2 regions of the Acetatifactor sp. genome follow, and region 2 is predicted to be linked to the other one. Evidence: predicted binding sites of a transcription regulator. Region 2 holds the regulator's gene; the other holds the start of a gene.
The links. Region 2 encodes Rex, which represses fermentation and respiration genes when NADH is low (regulators of the CRP and FNR family bind a similar motif). Its sites were predicted from a motif close to ATTGTTAANTANTTAACAAT; they were not measured.

Region 1 (4,853 bases), on a different contig from region 2:
ACCATAGAGGAAATGGCAAAAAAGCACCCGGATGTCTGAATAAATTAAAGGAGCTGATTGCACAAGGAAAGGTTGAGCCGGTATCCTCCCCCTATATTCATTTTATGCTTGCCAACGTCCCCAAAGAGATAGGCGCCCATTCCTTGAAGCATTCCCTGGATGTTTGGGAAAAGTACGTGGGAAAGCGGCCTGAAATAGGGTGGAATCCGGAATGCGGCTGGGCGGACTATATTTTGGAGATTTATAAGGAAGCAGGTATTAAAGCGCTGGTTATGGACGCAGATTCGTTTTTCCTTTCCTTTGGTGAAATAAGAAAGGCCACAGATTTGAAATTCGATGTGCAGGGACACTCCAACAAAAATCATCTGTTTAAAATTGAAGAATATATTCAGGATAAGCCGGAGTTTTTAAAGTTTATTACAAATCCGTCTATTGCTCCAAATGGCATGAAAATGATATTTCGAAGCGATTGCATGGCTAATCTGCTGTTGTGGTATTTAATGGGAGCTACGGAGGATATGAGAGAAGAGCCTATTAATATGAAAGAAATAAAAGCCATGTTTGCAAAATGGAAGGACAGGATATGTGAGACGGGAGGCTTCATAATGCCGTATGCAGAAGATGCGGAATACATAGGCTCCAGTGCGTATTTTTATGTAAAGCAGTTCAATGAAGCCAGATTTTTTGAAGCTGAACCGAAAAGTGTAGATAGATTTCAGGAAATTTTGGAAGCGGCTAAGGAGGCCGGATATGAATTTGCTACTCCGAGCGAGGTTTTGGATGAAGGAAATCTGTTAGAGAATCCCTATGTAAAATGTATTGAAAATGGAGTGGCCTGGCATGGAGGAACTGCAAAGGCATGGGCGAACACGGACTATTCACGCATTATGGATCCGGTATGCCTTTTCATTTTTAATGGCATAAAGGAAGTGGCGGGACAGCTGGGGGAAACACTGGATAATCTTGACGCGGATCTGGAACGGGCTATGAGGGCCCTGGCCAGTGCATGGGTGTCTGATTCGCGTTGGCCTCCGGCGCCTACCAGCCCAGGGCGCTTTAATGTGCAGGAAAGCTTGGAAGATATGTATGCGGCAAACGCAGCTATTGAAGCGGCAATGAAAAATAACAGCGTGGAAAAAATGAAGGGATTGTACTCTTCTTCCTTAATGTATACGCAGATTCAATTAATTGAGAGTGTATTAATGAATAGAAAATATTTTGGAGAATAGGAAAAGACCTGTCAACATATATTTTCCTTAAGAAAAGCCGCGGAGGGGATTACCATTTTTCACTCCTTTCAAAATGTGATAAAAAAAGCCATTTCATTGGAAATCATTGGGATTATCCTGGTGGCTGGCCTGATCATCTTTTTAAGAACCAAGGAAGAGGACAATATATATCCCACTTCCGGGGAAGCATTGGCACAGGAATCTGACAACGGGGATTATATAAAATGGGTGGACTTTACAGTATCTTACGAGGCATTATGCCGGGCTTATGCCTGGGACGTGGACACTCATGGGACGACCCATGAGGTGGATTGGATTGAGCTTTTGGCCTATACGGCTGCAAAGACAGGAGGAGAGTTTGACAGTAAGGCGCTGTCTGTGCTGGAAAAGGCTGCGGAAGCCTTGTCGGAGGGAGAATGCAGTATTGAGGAGCTGACCGGGGACTTAAAATATTATTCCTACTATCACGAGGCCTACGATGCAGTACTTGGGGGAATGGTGGGGGAGTATGAGGAGGAGATGGAGGATGAGAACGGGGAAATGAAATACCAGTCCAGGTATGGCTTGAAGGCATATTTCCCTCTGGCCCGCGGCTTTGACTATTCCCATTATGATGATTTTGGGGTGGGCCGCAGCTACGGGTACAAGAGAAAACATCTTGGGCATGACATGATGGGACTTACGGGTACACCCATCATGGCCGTGGAGTCCGGATATGTGGAAGCGTTAGGGTGGAACCAGTACGGCGGCTGGCGTATCGGTATCCGGAGCTTTGACGGCAGACGCTACTACTATTACGCCCATTTAAGACAAAACTACCCCTATGCAGAAAATCTGGAGGAGGGAAGCATTGTCACTGCGGGAGATGTAATCGGCTACATGGGACATACCGGGTACAGCACCACGGAAAATGTAAACAACATAGAAGTGACACATCTGCACTGGGGACTGCAGCTGATCTTTGACGAATCCCAGAAGGAAGGAAATAATGAAATCTGGATCGATCTCTATGCGCTCACAAGATTTTTGGCGAAGCACACGCAGCCTGCACAGAAGGTGGAGGGCACCAAGGAATGGGTCAGAACAAACGACATTATCGACCCGAGCGTAGAGGAGGCGCTTCAGGCGGGGAGCTGAGCAAAATAACAGTTTGGTCCGCGCCTGTTATTTTTTTGTCAAAAGGCATTGCAAAAGAACCCACCCTATGATAAAATAAGCACAGTGGAAATGACAAAAAAATAACAATCATTGATTGGAGGAAAAACAAATGGCAAAGAAAGTTGTATTGGCGGGTGCCTGCCGTACTGCTATCGGCACAATGGGCGGTACGCTCAGCACCACTCCCGTAGTTGAGCTCGGCGCAATCGTAATCAAAGAGGCTTTGAAGAGAGCGGGAGTTGCCCCCGAGGCTGTGGATCAGGTTTACATGGGCTGTGTAATCCAGGCGGGACAGGGACAGAACGTTGCCCGTCAGGCTTCCATCAAAGCCGGACTTCCCATTGAAGTGCCTGCAGTAACCATGAATGTAGTGTGCGGCTCCGGCTTGAACTGTGTAAACCAGGCGGCTCAGATGATTATGGCGGGAGATGCCGATATTGTAGTTGCCGGCGGAATGGAGAACATGTCCATGGCTCCCTATGCGATTCCTCAGGGCCGTTATGGTTACCGTATGGGCAATGCAACCCTGGTGGACACCATGATTAAGGATGCTCTGTGGGACGCATTCAATGATTATCATATGATAAAGACGGCGGACAATATCTGCGAGGAATGGGGACTTACCCGTGAAGAGCTGGATGAGTTTGCTTTAAAGAGCCAGCAGAAGGCAGAGGCGGCGCAGAAGAGCGGAGCGTTCAAGGCAGAGATCGTTCCCGTTGAAGTAAAGAAGAAAAAGGAAACGATTGTTTTTGATACAGATGAAGGCCCCAGACATGGCTCTACCATGGAAGGCCTGGCAAAGCTTCGTCCCATCAATCCGGGCGGTTTTGTCACCGCAGGAAACGCTTCCGGCATCAATGACGGCGCTGCGGCTATCGTAGTGATGAGCGAAGAGAAGGCAAAGGAGCTTGGCGTAAAGCCTATGGCAACCTTTGTGGCAGGCGCTCTTGCAGGCGTTCGCCCTGAGGTGATGGGAATCGGCCCCGTGGCTGCAACAAAGAAGGTAATGGCAAAGACCGGCATGAAGATTGAGGACTTTGACATCATCGAGGCAAATGAGGCCTTTGCAGCGCAGTCTGTTGCGGTAGGCAAGGACCTTGGCATTGATGTGGACAGACAGCTCAATCCCAACGGCGGCGCCATCGCGCTGGGTCATCCTGTGGGAGCGTCCGGATGCCGTATCCTTGTGACCCTTTTGCATGAGATGCAGGCAAAGGGTGCAAAGACGGGTCTTGCTACGCTGTGCATCGGCGGCGGCATGGGCTGTGCTACCATTGTTAAAATAGAAGATTAAGGCTCTGGCAGGGGAGTACCCTGCGATAAAGGCGGAAAAGCATTTGTCCTGCGCACAGGCAGGCAAATGCCTTTTCGACTTTTTTCATGCCGTTATAATTTTAAATGCGCTAAGAGCGGCGCAGAAATGAGGAGAACCATGGAATATATTTTATATGAGCAGAAGGGCAGCTATGCCATTATCACCATCAACCGGGAAAAAGCTTTAAATGCGCTGAATTCCACAGTGCTGGAGGAGCTGGACCAGACCCTGGATATGGTAAATTTAGAAGAGGTAAGAGCGCTGATTCTCACGGGCGCCGGAGAGAAGTCCTTTGTGGCAGGCGCGGACATCGGCGAGATGAGCACCCTGACCAAGGCGCAGGGAGAGGCTTTCGGCAAGAAGGGAAATGATGTTTTTCGCAAAATAGAGACATTCCCTATCCCGGTGATCGCAGCGGTAAACGGCTTTGCCCTGGGCGGCGGCTGTGAGCTTTCCATGAGCTGTGACATCAGGATTTGTTCCGACAACGCAGTGTTCGGACAGCCTGAGGTGGGACTTGGAATCACGCCTGGCTTTGGAGGAACCCAGAGGCTGGCTCGTCTGGTGGGGGCCGGCATGGCAAAGCAGATGATTTATACGGCGCGAAACATTAAGGCGGAGGAGGCTTACAGAATCGGCCTGGTAAATGCGGTGTATCCGAAGGAGGAGCTGCTTCCCGCAGCGGAGAAGATGGCTGCAGGCATTGCAAAGAATGCGCCTATCGCGGTGCGCAACTGCAAAAAAGCAATCAATGAGGGCCTTGACGTGGATATGGATCAGGCTCTTGTGATTGAGGAGAAGCTTTTTGGAGACTGCTTTGAGACCCAGGATCAGAGGTATGGCATGGCGTTTTTCTTAGACAAAAATAAGGAAAAGGTGAAGGAGCCCTTCAAAAACTGCTAAGAGCAAAATAAGCAAAGAGAACATAGAAAAGCATAAGGAGGAAATTTCAATGAAGGTTGGTATTATCGGAGCAGGCACCATGGGTGCCGGAATCGCACAGGCTTTTGCCATGACGGATGGATATGAGGTATGCTTATGCGATATCAAGCAGGAATTTGCAGACGGCGGCAAGGGCAGGATTTTAAAGAACCTGAATTTCTTAGTGGGCAAGGAGAAGCTTACCCAGGAGAAGGCGGACGCCATCGCGG
Region 2 (4,853 bases):
AAAACATCTGCGGCTTCCTTCCAAAAAAACTGGCTTCGCCGATTCCAACGCCGTCTACTTTCACCTCTCCGCAGTAAAGACAGCCCGGATACAGCACAAGCCCCCTTTTCAAAAATCCAAAGGTCACCGTCATATCCGCCCTCACGGCTGTTCCCAGCACCCGTCCGGTGTCAGAATCAATGCCGCTTGGAACGTCCAGGGCTATCTTATACCCCGAAAGGCTGTTAAAGGTTTCTATGGCCTGGGCGAACTCTCCCGTCACCTCTCTGGAAAGTCCTACTCCGAATAATGCGTCTATTAAAATAGTATATTCCTCCCTGAGAGGTTTGCTGCCTGTTTTCACAGGATAATTTTGCAGAATGGCAGACTGCTTCTCCCACTGTGGAGAAGCCTTTTTTCTTTCTCCCACATGCCATACCTCCACCTCCCAGGACTCCTCTGCAAGAAGCCTGGCCAATGCAAGTCCGTCTCCGCCATTGTTCCCCATCCCGGCAAGAATCAGCACTCTTTTCCTCTGATCCTGACATTTTTCCATAATCTTCCGGATTTCTCCAAGTGCCGCAAGCGCCGCTCTCTCCATAAGCACCATGCCCGGAATGCCGATTCTTTCTATGGTATTGCGGTCATATTCTTTCATTTCCTCTGCAGTGACCAGATATTTCATATTTGCCTCATTTCTGCGCTGTCCTTTGCGCATTCCAAGTATAAAACAAAAAGGACTGTTCTGCAACAATCCTTTTTATTCACAACCCAGGAAGCCCGCAAAGCGTATTTCCCATTGCTATTTTTCCGAAGAATTCTCCGGAAACATGCTCATATCAAATAAATCCACCACATCCGCTCCGAACACATCGTGCATATAGGAATAGATTTCCTGATTCTGCTGCTCCATCTCCTGCCTGCGGATCAGATTCTTTTTTAAGTCAATCCTGACCTGAGTCACCCAGTCCGTAATCTCCTGAATGGCCGCTCTGTTTTCCTTCATGGTCCTATAACAGCATTCCATGGTAAAGAGCATCAGTTGAAAATTGACTTTGTCAATCTCCCCAGGCAATTCAAGCATCTCGTCCTGATATTTTGCCAGCTTTTCATTGCACTCCGCAATCAGGCGCTTGTTGTCCTCTATTTTCTGCTCCAGGGCGGCATTTTCGCTTTGCTCTGCTTCATTTACCATAGGTACAATCTCGCTCATCAGCTTCTTTTTCAGCTTTCTGATTTCCTTGGACTCTGTATTGAGCTTTCCCTGTCTGCGCAAAAGCTCATTGAGGTGTTCTGTCAGCTCTCCTGCAGCTGCCTTGCCAGTCTCGTCCAGCAGCCGGTACCATTTATTGTCCAGCGTCAATATTGGAATTTTTTTCCCTTGAAGGGCCCCTGAAAAAATTTCCTTTTTATCCTCGCTCCCCATAGCTTCCTCCTGCTATGCTTTATCCTTTTCCCGCTTATAACGGCCGATATTATAGGATAGCTTCATCAAGCTGTCGGAAAGATGCACATTTTCCACCTGAATTCCTTCCGGCACATTCAAATCCACATGGGCAAAATTCCAGATTGCCCGGATTCCATTTGCCACAAGCCTCTCCGCCACTTCCTCCGCACCCGATTTGGGGATGGTAAGCACGGCGATATCGATGTCGTTCTCCCTGACAAAGCGCTCCATCTCCTCCATGGGCATGACCTTGACCCCTCTCACGTCCTTGCCCACAAGCGCTGGATTCTTGTCAAACATTCCCCGGAAAATAAAGCCTCTCCGCTCAAAATTCAGGTAATTCCCCAACGCCTGTCCTAAATTTCCCGCTCCTATTATAATAAAGTTGTGCTTCTCATCCAGCCCGAGAATCTTGCCGATTTCCTTATAGAGATATTCCACATTATAACCATAGCCCTGTTGTCCAAAGCCGCCGAAATTATTAAAATCCTGCCGAATCTGGGATGCCGTCACCTTCATCAGCTCGCTTAACTCCTGGGAGGATATCCGCTCAACCCCTTCATCCTTAAGCTCTCCCAGATAACGGAAATATCTTGGCAGACGGCTGATGACAGCTTGAGAAATTTCTTTTTCTTCCAAAGATACTACCTCCAAACTATTTTATAAAATTATTATAGACGAATGTTAAAAACTTGTCAATGAATTGACAGGATTATTTCTCCAAGGTAAAATATTATGATAATGTTGAGGAGGAATAAATTATGATACTCTCCTGTCAAAATATATCCAAGGCATTTGGTGAAAACAAAGTGTTGGAAAATATCAGCTTCCATATAGAAGATTATGAAAAGGCCGCCATCGTAGGCATAAACGGCGCGGGCAAAACTACGCTTCTGCGCATTATCGTGGGCGAGCTTAAGCCCGACCAGGGTGGCGCAGTGCTCTCTAAGGACAAGACGTTGGGTTATCTTGCCCAAAACAGCGAGCCGGACACCTCCCGTTCTATTTATGAGGAGCTTTTATCCGTCAAGCAGGAGCTCATCGATCTGGAGGAGCGCATGCGGGAATGTGAGGAAAGCATGAAATCTGCGGACGATGGCCGGCTGGAGGAGCTGATGCGGGAGTACTCTGCTCTCACCCATGCCTTTGAAACCAAAAACGGCTATTCCTACAAAAGCGAGATTATTGGTGTGCTGAAGGGGCTTGGCTTTCAGGAAGAGGAATTTGCAAAGCCCGTCTCCACCCTCTCCGGAGGCCAGAAAACCAGAGTTGCCCTGGGACGGCTGCTTTTACAGAAGCCGGATTTGATTATTCTGGACGAGCCCACCAACCATCTGGACATGAATTCCATTTCCTGGCTGGAAACCTATCTGATGAATTATAAGGGCGCTGTGCTGGTAGTGTCCCACGACCGTTTCTTTTTGGACCGCATTGCCCAAAAAATCATAGAGATCGACCAGACAAAGTCCACAACCTTTTCCGGCAACTACTCTGCCTACGCGGAAAAGAAGGAAAGGCTTAGGGCTGCGGCCTGGAATGCCTACATGAATCAGCAGCGGGAAATCAAGCATCAGGAGGCCGTCATCGAAAAGCTGCGCTCCTTCAACCGGGAAAAATCCATCAAACGGGCGGAAAGCCGGGAAAAGCTGCTGGATAAGATGGACGTGATCGAGCGGCCCACAGAGGCAAGGGCAGACATGAAGCTCACCCTCACTCCCCGCAGGGAAAGCGGAAAGGATGTGCTTTCGGTGGAGGGCTTAAGCAAAAGCTTCGATGGACACACCCTGTTTCAGGATGTAAGCTTTGAACTGAAAAAAGGGGAGCATACAGCCATTATCGGAGATAACGGCACGGGAAAGACCACCCTGCTCAAAATACTCAACGGCCTGCTTCCTGCTGACAGCGGCTCCTTCCGTCTGGGCGCCAATGTAGAGATCGGTTACTACGATCAGGAGCATCATGTGCTGCACAGTGAAAAAACTCTTTTTGAGGAAATTTCCGACGAGTATCCTAATCTCTCCAACACAGAAATCCGCAATGTGCTGGCCGCCTTTCTCTTTACGGGGGACGATGTATTCAAGCGCATTGCAGATTTAAGCGGCGGAGAACGGGGACGGGTATCTCTGGCAAAGCTGATGCTTTCCAACGCCAATTTCCTGATTCTGGATGAGCCTACCAATCATCTGGATATCATGTCAAAGGAGATTTTGGAGGATGCCTTAAACCAGTATCAGGGCACAGTCCTCTACGTCTCCCACGACCGTTATTTTATCAACAAGACCGCCCACCGCATTTTAGAGCTCACGGCCTGCCGGTTTGTCAATTACATTGGAAATTATGATTATTATCTGGAAAAAAGAGATACTGTCATGGCTTCCTTTGCTCCTGCTGACGCTTCTGCCCCCTCTTTGGCCCCTTCCTCTTCCGAGGCAAAGCAGGACTGGAAGGCCCAAAAGGAGGAGCAGGCCCGGATTCGGAAAAAGGAAAACGATTTAAAAAAATGTGAGGAAAAAATTGCTGCACTGGAAGAGCAGCTTGGGCGACTGCGCGCACAGCTTTCCGACCCTTCCCTGGGCACCCAGGCCGCAAAGCTTATGGAGCTTACGAAGGAACAGGAACAGGTGGATGCACAGCTGGAAGCCTTATATGAAGAATGGGAAATCCTGGCAAGATAAGCCGGGATTTCCCATTCTTTGTAAGGCAATCTAAAAGAACATCTGCTATCTGCCCTGTTCTACGCTTCCAACCACCTGAATTTTCGTAGACTTTATATCAACAATATGATACAATGAAATCAACGAAAAATCCGATTTGAGGAGGCAGACAAAAGAAACAGGAGGGGCTGTCTTATGCCAGCGGAAACAGGTGATCCTGGATACGGGCGGCTACCATTTGAACGCAGACTACTTCATCTATCTCAACTCCGCGCCCTTTGCCTGGCTGAGATGCGACCGTGGGCGGCTCTGGCGGACAGCAAAGGAGCATATTGCAACTCATTTGGAATGGGATTGCAAGTTTCCGCCAAAGGGCGGACCGTACTATTATTGAGTATATGCTATAACTTTCCATCTACCGGGGAGGTGAGCTATAGATGGAACAATTTAAAGAAATTGCGGGCAGTATCGCGGAGGAAGCCGTAAGCTATGCCAAAAAAAGCGGGATAGAACTCGATTACACGGTTGAGAGCGCTAAAAATGCAGATGTAATCCTCGGAGCCTATCATGACAATATTGAACGCTATGACGGAGAGGAAGGAAAGAAAACGCTTTCGTCTGTGGCTGTCATGTTCGGGGCTTATATTGGGGAAATGCTGCTGAGAGAGGGACTTTCGGAAAAGGGCTTTGCCTGGACAGAGAACAAAGGCTTTCCTATACTTTCTACACAGGACGGAAAAATTACCGCCTCTCCCATTACGAAAGTACAGAAG

Region 1: the regulator Rex is predicted to act here: its motif matches at 2,456-2,475, upstream of AC1WIP_RS04795 (acetyl-CoA C-acetyltransferase).

The regions. Positions count from the first base shown of each region.
Region 1 covers NZ_CEWDFQ010000061.1:1,817-6,669, forward strand. Annotated here, with positions in the region: gene AC1WIP_RS04780 (hypothetical protein) at 1-39, shown strand, start outside; gene AC1WIP_RS04785 (glycoside hydrolase family 57) at 57-1,229, shown strand; gene AC1WIP_RS04790 (M23 family metallopeptidase) at 1,335-2,366, shown strand; gene AC1WIP_RS04795 (acetyl-CoA C-acetyltransferase) at 2,497-3,681, shown strand; gene AC1WIP_RS04800 (enoyl-CoA hydratase-related protein) at 3,820-4,605, shown strand; gene AC1WIP_RS04805 (3-hydroxyacyl-CoA dehydrogenase family protein) at 4,655-4,853, shown strand, end outside.
Region 2 covers NZ_CEWDFQ010000099.1:389-5,241, reverse strand. Annotated here, with positions in the region: gene AC1WIP_RS06705 (NAD(P)H-hydrate dehydratase) at 1-664, opposite strand, end outside; gene AC1WIP_RS06700 (hypothetical protein) at 782-1,405, opposite strand; gene AC1WIP_RS06695 (redox-sensing transcriptional repressor Rex) at 1,418-2,065, opposite strand; gene abc-f (ribosomal protection-like ABC-F family protein) at 2,188-4,101, shown strand; partial or broken gene AC1WIP_RS06685 (hypothetical protein) at 4,518-4,853, shown strand, end outside.